3 regions of the Azospirillum sp. NS33 genome follow, and region 2 is predicted to be linked to each of the others. Evidence: riboswitches for the same ligand, from Rfam matches in the RefSeq annotation. Region 2 holds a riboswitch; each other region holds the start of a gene.
The links. Region 2 has a riboswitch for cobalamin ahead of AC6H2I_RS25650 (DUF4198 domain-containing protein). Riboswitches for the same ligand answer to the same signal wherever they lie in the genome.
Positions count from the first base shown of each region.

Region 1: linked by a shared signal. The riboswitch ahead of bluB (5,6-dimethylbenzimidazole synthase) and the one ahead of AC6H2I_RS25650 (DUF4198 domain-containing protein) in region 2 are both predicted to bind cobalamin.
Region 3: linked by a shared signal. The riboswitch ahead of AC6H2I_RS03430 (TonB-dependent receptor plug domain-containing protein) and the one ahead of AC6H2I_RS25650 (DUF4198 domain-containing protein) in region 2 are both predicted to bind cobalamin.

Region 1 is NZ_BAAKJB010000010.1:135,218-137,411, reverse strand. It holds gene parE (DNA topoisomerase IV subunit B) at 1-455, shown strand, start outside; gene bluB (5,6-dimethylbenzimidazole synthase) at 481-1,212, opposite strand; cobalamin riboswitch at 1,274-1,425, opposite strand; gene AC6H2I_RS11465 (DUF6134 family protein) at 1,481-2,137, opposite strand.
Region 2 is NZ_BAAKJB010000039.1:21,471-23,664, reverse strand. It holds gene AC6H2I_RS25655 (nickel/cobalt transporter) at 1-878, shown strand, start outside; cobalamin riboswitch at 918-1,135, shown strand; gene AC6H2I_RS25650 (DUF4198 domain-containing protein) at 1,302-2,096, shown strand; gene cbiM (cobalt transporter CbiM) at 2,118-2,194, shown strand, end outside.
Region 3 is NZ_BAAKJB010000002.1:176,517-178,710, forward strand. It holds gene AC6H2I_RS03425 (Na/Pi cotransporter family protein) at 1-355, opposite strand, end outside; cobalamin riboswitch at 590-785, shown strand; gene AC6H2I_RS03430 (TonB-dependent receptor plug domain-containing protein) at 918-2,194, shown strand, end outside.

The DNA.
Region 1 (2,194 bases), on a different contig from region 2:
TGACCGACGCCGACGTCGACGGCGCCCACATCGCCTCGCTGCTGATGACCTTCTTCTACCGCGAGATGGCCGGGCTGATCCAGCAGGGCCACCTCTACCTGGCGATGCCGCCGCTCTACCGCATCAGCGCCGGCACCAAGTCCCTCTACGCCCGCGACGACGCCCACAAGGAGGAGCTGATGGGGCGTGAGTTCAAGGGCCGCAAGACCGAGATCAGCCGGTTCAAGGGCCTCGGCGAGATGATGCCGGCCCAGCTGCGGGAAACCACCATGGACCCGACCCGGCGCACCCTGCTGCGGGTCGTCGTGCCCAACGCCGCCGACCCGCTGGAGGAGGACGAGGCCGCGATGACCCGCGGCCTCGTGGAGAGCCTGATGGGGCGGCGTCCGGAGCTGCGCTTCCGCTACATCCAGGAGCACGCCAGGTTCGTGCAGGCCGACGACATCGACGTGTAGGGACGCGCGGGGCGCGACCGCCGCCTCACCGCAGGTGGTCGAGCAACGGATCGTCCTCGGCCGGGCCCCGCCACCGGTCGAACCAGACGACGTCGCGCAACGGCGTGCGCTCCTGCCAGCCGGCGCTTTCCAGCTCCGGCCGGTCGTGGAAATGGGAGACGCGGCCGACGCAGAGATAGGCGATCGGCCGGATCGCCGGCGGGATGCCCAGGGCCTCGCGCAGGTCGTCGGGGCGCAGGATGCTGACCCAGCCCACCCCGATGTTCTCGGCCCGCGCCGCCAGCCAGAGGTTCTGCACCGCGCACACCGCGCTGTAGAGGTCCATCTCCGGCTGGTGGGTGCGGCCCAGGACCACGGCGCCCCGGCGGTCGCGGTCGCAGGTGACGCAGATCCCCACCGGCGCCTCGACGATGCCCTGCAGCTTCAGGGCGCGGTAGCGCCGCTGCCGCTCCCCCTCGAAGAGGTCGGCGGCCTCGCCGTTGGCGCGATCGAAGGCGTCCTTCACCCGGGCCCGCACCGCCGGGTCGCGCACCACGATGAAGTCCCAGGGCTGCATGAACCCGACCGACGGGGCGTGGTGGGCGGCGGCGAGGATGCGGGCCAGCGCGTCGTCGGGGATGGGATCGGGCTGGAACTGGCCGCGGACGTCGCGGCGGCGGTGGATGCATTTGTAGACGGCGTCGCGCTCGGCCGCTGAGAACGCGTCGTCCGGCACCTCGTCGTCGGACCGGGTGCCGGTGGTGGAGCGGGCGTCCATGGTGTCCCCTTCCTGGAGGCAAAAGGGGCCGCCGCCTGTCCGGGGCGGGGCCCTGATGCGTCCAGGCCGGTCTTCTGACTGAGGATCGTCCCGTCCGGACGCCTTCCCGGCCGCTGGCCAGTGGCGCGTGTCCGGACGGTCCCCATCACAGCGTTGGGCACGTGGCGGATTCCCACCGCCTTCCCGATTCTCCCGCAAGCCGCGGGCACCTGGCGCGGCGCCATGGTGGCACGGGACGCCCGGCGGCGCCAGAGGCCGCCGCGACCGCTCACGCGGTGCGCCGGTATTCCACGGCGTGGCCCCGCTTGTCGAAGTCGGCGCGCAGCCACCGGCCGTCCGCGGCGTACCAGATGGTTCCATCCAGGAAGTTGTCGACGGCGTAGGCGGTGGCGGCGATCCGGCGGCCGTCCAGGGTGACCGGGTCGCGGCCGCGGCGGCGCACCGACTGCGTCACCACCGTGCCCTTCACCGGGTCGATCACCCGCGGGCTGTCGAGCACGCCCGGGTTCCAGAAGCTGGCCGGCATCACGCCGGCCGCGACCGGCCGGCCGTTCAGCAGGACGCCGTCCGCGGTGTTGCGGGCCTCGACCCGATAGGCGTCGCCGTTCTCCTCGCCGCTGCTGCGGTAGCGCACCCAGCGCCCACCCACCCAGCGCTCCTCGGTCTCCTGGGAGAAGCGGTAGGCGGTGATGAACGCCACCTTCACCCGGATCCGGGTGGAGCCCAGCGCATCGAAGCCGTCGGCGGTGGGGACGAACCGCAGCGTGTGGTGGCCGGCCTCGTCGCCGTTGACGCGGATGGCGAAGCGGAGCGGTCCGGCGGGCGGCATCGTCCCGCCCTGGGCCCACCCCCGTCCGAGGCCGCCGGCCAGGATGGTGGCGCCGGTCGCCCCGGCGAGCAGCGCCCGACGGTCCAGCGTCAGCATGGCCCTCTCCCTCGTGGCGGTTGGATCGACCCTCAACAGCGGGGCCGCCGGTTCGTC
Region 2 (2,194 bases):
AGCCGGGCGCCGTCTGGGCGCAGGCGGCGGCCTGGCTGCGCCACTGGCAGGGCGATCTGCACCGCGCCCTGGTTGCCGCGCTGCGCGCCGTCCGCGACGAGGGGATGGTGGCCGCGGGCGGGCTGGCCGCCGCGTCCTTCGCCTACGGCGTGGTCCACGCCGCCGGGCCGGGCCACGGCAAGGCGGTGATCGCCGCCTATGTCCTGGCCGACGGGCGGCGGCTGCGGCGCGGCCTGGCGCTGGCCTGGGCGGCGTCGCTGGCGCAGGCCGCCACCGCGGTGGTCGTGGTCGGCATGGTGGTCTTCGTCCTGGGCGCCGCGGGACGCGAGGCGCGGCCGGTGGCGGAGATCCTGGAACGGCTCGGCTACGGCCTCACCGCGGCGCTCGGCGCGGCGATGGTCTGGTCGGCCCTGCGGCGCCCGCGCCACGGCGCCCTCGGCCACGTCTGCGGCCACAGCCACCATGATCACGACCATCACCACGACCATTCCGGTGGCCCGGGCTGCGGTCACGCCGTGGCGCCGCCGGCCGGGGCCGGACAGGGGTGGCGGCGTGCCGCGGCGGTGGTGGTTTCGGTGGGGGTGCGCCCGTGCAGCGGCGCCCTGGTGGTCCTGGCCTTCGCCCAGGCCATCGGGTTCTTCGCCGCCGGTGTGGCGGCGACCCTGGCCATGGCGGTGGGGACGGCGATCACCGTGTCGGCGCTGGCGGTGCTGGCGGTCGGCTCGCGCCGCCTCGCCCTGGCCGCCACGGCCGGCGACGCGCGCTGGGTCGGGCGCGTCGAAACGGGCATGACGCTGCTGGCGGGGACCGCCCTGCTGGCGATCGGCGCCCTCCTGCTGGCCGCGTCGCTGACGGCCCAGCCCGCGCCCTTCCGCTGACCACGGCGTTTGTGGTTTTGACGGCGCGACAATCTGTCGTATGCTGCCGGCCGTGAGGGTTTCCCGCAAGGGAACCAGAGGGAATCCGGTGCGGCAGGACCGCGGCGCGTCGACGCGCCGTCCCTGTCAATGCCGGGGCTGCCCCCGCAACTGTAAGCGGCGAGTCCGAGGCCATCCATGCCACTGGGAAACCGGGAAGGCGGGCCGCGGGCGCCCGAGCCGCGAGCCAGGAAACCTGCCCTCACCGGCCGTGGCCCGTCGGCGCCGCGACCGTTTCCGCCTGGACGCCGGGGTGAGCGTTGTGGGCTGTGGCTCGACGCGCCCCTTCGTGCGCCGGGCCGCCGCCGGTTCCCCTTTTGCGTCTCCCGCACCGGTCCCGCCGCCTTGCCGGCGGGCCACCGCATCGTCTTGGGAGATCGACCCGTGACCCGCCTGTTCCTTGCCGTTTCCGCCGCCGCCGCCGTCCTGGCCGGTGGCAGCGCCGCGCACGCGCATTTCCAGCTCATCTACACGCCCGACGTCCACCTGGCCCGGCCCGGCGACGTGCCGCTCAAGCTCATCTTCTGGCACCCCTTCGAGAACGGCCACGTCATGGACATGGGTGTGCCGGACTCCTTCGTCCTGGTCCACAAGGGCGAACGGACCGACCTGATGGACCGCCTCAAGCCGATCACCTTCACGGGCGCCGGGAACGCCGCCAAGGCCTACGACGCCACGGTGCCGGTCAAGCTGAACGGTGACTACGTGCTGGCGCTGGTCCCCGCGCCCTACTACGAGCCGAGCGAGGACATCTACATCCAGCAGATCACCAAGTCGTTCCTCAACAAGGGCGGGATTCCCACGGACTGGCAGGAGCCGGTGGGGCTGGCCACCGAGATCGTGCCGATGATCAAGCCGACCAACGTCATCGCCGGGTCGACCTTCACCGGGCGGGTGCTCGCCGACGGCAAGCCGGTGGCCGGCGCCGAGATCGAGATCGAATACATGGCGGCCGAGCCCGACATGGCGACCAACGCGCCGACCGCGCCGAAGGCCGCGCCGATGCCCGGCGGCGCGGTGGTCGTCGTCACCGGCGCGGACGGCGTGTTCACCTTCGGCATCCCCAGGGCCGGCTTCTGGGGCTTCGCCGCGCTGGGCGTCGGCCCGGCGACGGAACACGCCGGCAAGGAGCTGTCCCAGGACGCCGTCCTGTGGGTGCGCGCCTTCGACCTGAACTGAGCCCCCGGACGGAGCACGGCCATGCACATCGTGGACGGAGCGCTGTCGGCGCAGGTGGTGATCGGCGGCGCCGCGCTGGCGGTGGCGGGCGTCGGCTA
Region 3 (2,194 bases), on a different contig from region 2:
GAACGCCGGCCGCAACCACCGGCAGGGACAGCGCGCCGATGTCGAAGGCGATGATCTGGGCCGTCATGGTCGAGCCGATGTTGGCGCCGAGGACGACGCCGACCGCCTGCGCCGTCGTCATGAACCCGGCGGAGATGAACCCCACCAGCAGCACTGTGGTGACGGAGGACGAGTTGAGCACCGCCGTCACCCCCGCGCCGGTGAGCAGCGCGGCGAAGCGGTTCGCCGTCAGGCGCCCCAGCAGGTCGCGCAGGCTGTCGCCGGCGACCGTCTTGAGGGCCCGCGTCATCAGGTCCAACCCGAGGACGAAGAGGGCGAGGCCGCCCAGCAGCCCGGACCACACGTCGTACGCCATCGCTCGCCTTCCCCGGTTGCCGCGATCCTGGTTGCCGCAGGGGCAGCCCCAAACAGGTTGCCCGCACTTGCCCCGCCCAGGGGCGGGTTCGGCAAACCTGCAAAACCATGGAGTCCGCAGGTGTCACCGGGCCGGGCCCGTGGCCCGATCCGGTGAAACCGGCTTAGCACGGACCGCCCCCGCCCTCCATCGGTGCTGCGGCAGGACCACCCTTGGCAAGACCGGCCTTCGTGCGCTAAAGCTCGGTCCGACGGTTTCCGCGAGAGCGGATGAAAAGGGAACGCGGTGAGCCCCTCGACGGGGCGACTCCGCGGCTGTGCCCGCAACTGTAAGCGCAGAGCGCCCCGCCACGACGCCACTGGGAAACTGGGAAGGCGGCGGGGAGCGACGACGCGCAAGCCAGGAGACCTGCCGTCGAAGAGCGTCACGCGACCGTCGGACGGGAGGTTCCGATGGGACGGGAATCTCCGCGCCGAGCGGACCGTTGTGCGGTGGCGCCACCCGGGAGGGTGGCCGTCGGCCCTGTCCCGGCCCTGCCAAACCGTGCCAGGATTCCTGTTTCATGACGCATCGTGCCGCTTCCTCCGCCTGCCGGCCGCTCCGCTTCGCCGGGGTGAGCGCCCTCGCGCTGCTCGCCACGGCGCCGGCCGCCGCCCAGCAGGCGGCGCCGTCCGCCGCCACCGTCGTCGTTCCCACCCTGGTGGTCAGCGCCACCCGTCTGGCCACCGATCCGGACAAGGTGGGCAGTTCCGTCACCGTCATTCCCGGCAGCGCCTTCGACGCCGGTGGCAAGCCGGAGCTGTTCGACGCCCTGCAGGGCGTCCCGGGGGTCAGCCTGTCGCGCAACGGCGGCATCGGCAGCACCGCCACCGTGCGGCTGCGCGGCGCCGAATCGGCGCAGACCCAGGTGCTGATCGACGGCGTGCTGGTGAACGATCCGGCCAACGCCAACGGCGAGTTCGACTTCGACGCCATCGCCGTGACCGGCATCGAGCGGGTCGAGGTGCTGCGCGGCCCGCAGAGCGCGCTCTACGGCAACGACGCCATGGGCGGCGTCATCAGCGTCGTCACCACCGACGGCCGCGGGCCGCTTTCGGTCAGTGGGCTGGCCGAGCTGGGCAGCTACAACACGTGGCGCCTGTCGGCCGGCGCGCAGGGTGGCGGTGAGCGGTTCGGCTTCGCCGTGAACGCCACCACCCTGGGCACCGACGGCTTCTCCAGCTACCCCGCCGGCGACGAGGCGGACGGCGCCCGCGACCGGGCGGTCACCGGGCGCTTCCGGGCCGATCTCACGGACATCTGGTCGGTCGAGGCCGCTGCCGGCGTGTTCGACCTGCGCGGCGACTATGACGACGTCAGCGCCGACCGGCCCAACGTGAAGGACAAGACCCTGCGCTACGGCAAGGTCGACAACACGGTGTTCCTGCTGGACGGCCGGCTGGAGAACGTCGTCACCGTGTCGGGCAGCGCCACCGACCGCACCTTCGACGAGCCCAGCGGCTACACGCCCCACAGCGACTACAGCGGCCGGCGCTGGACCGTGGAGTACCGTGGCAACTACCGCTTCGACGGCGGCGACGTGATGACCGTCGGCGCCCTCCACGAGGAGGAGAGTGCGCGCATCGTCAGCGAAAGCGCCGGGCTGCGAATCGTCGGCGTCGACGACACCATCGCCACCGACGCCGTCTACGGCCAGTACCTGTTCGAGCTGTGGGACGCCCTGGCCCTGACGGTGGGGGTGCGGCACGACCGCAACGAGGAGTTCGGCGCCAAGACCACCGTGCGCACGGCCGCCGCCTACACCCTTGCCGGCACCGGAACGACGCTGCGCACCAGCAT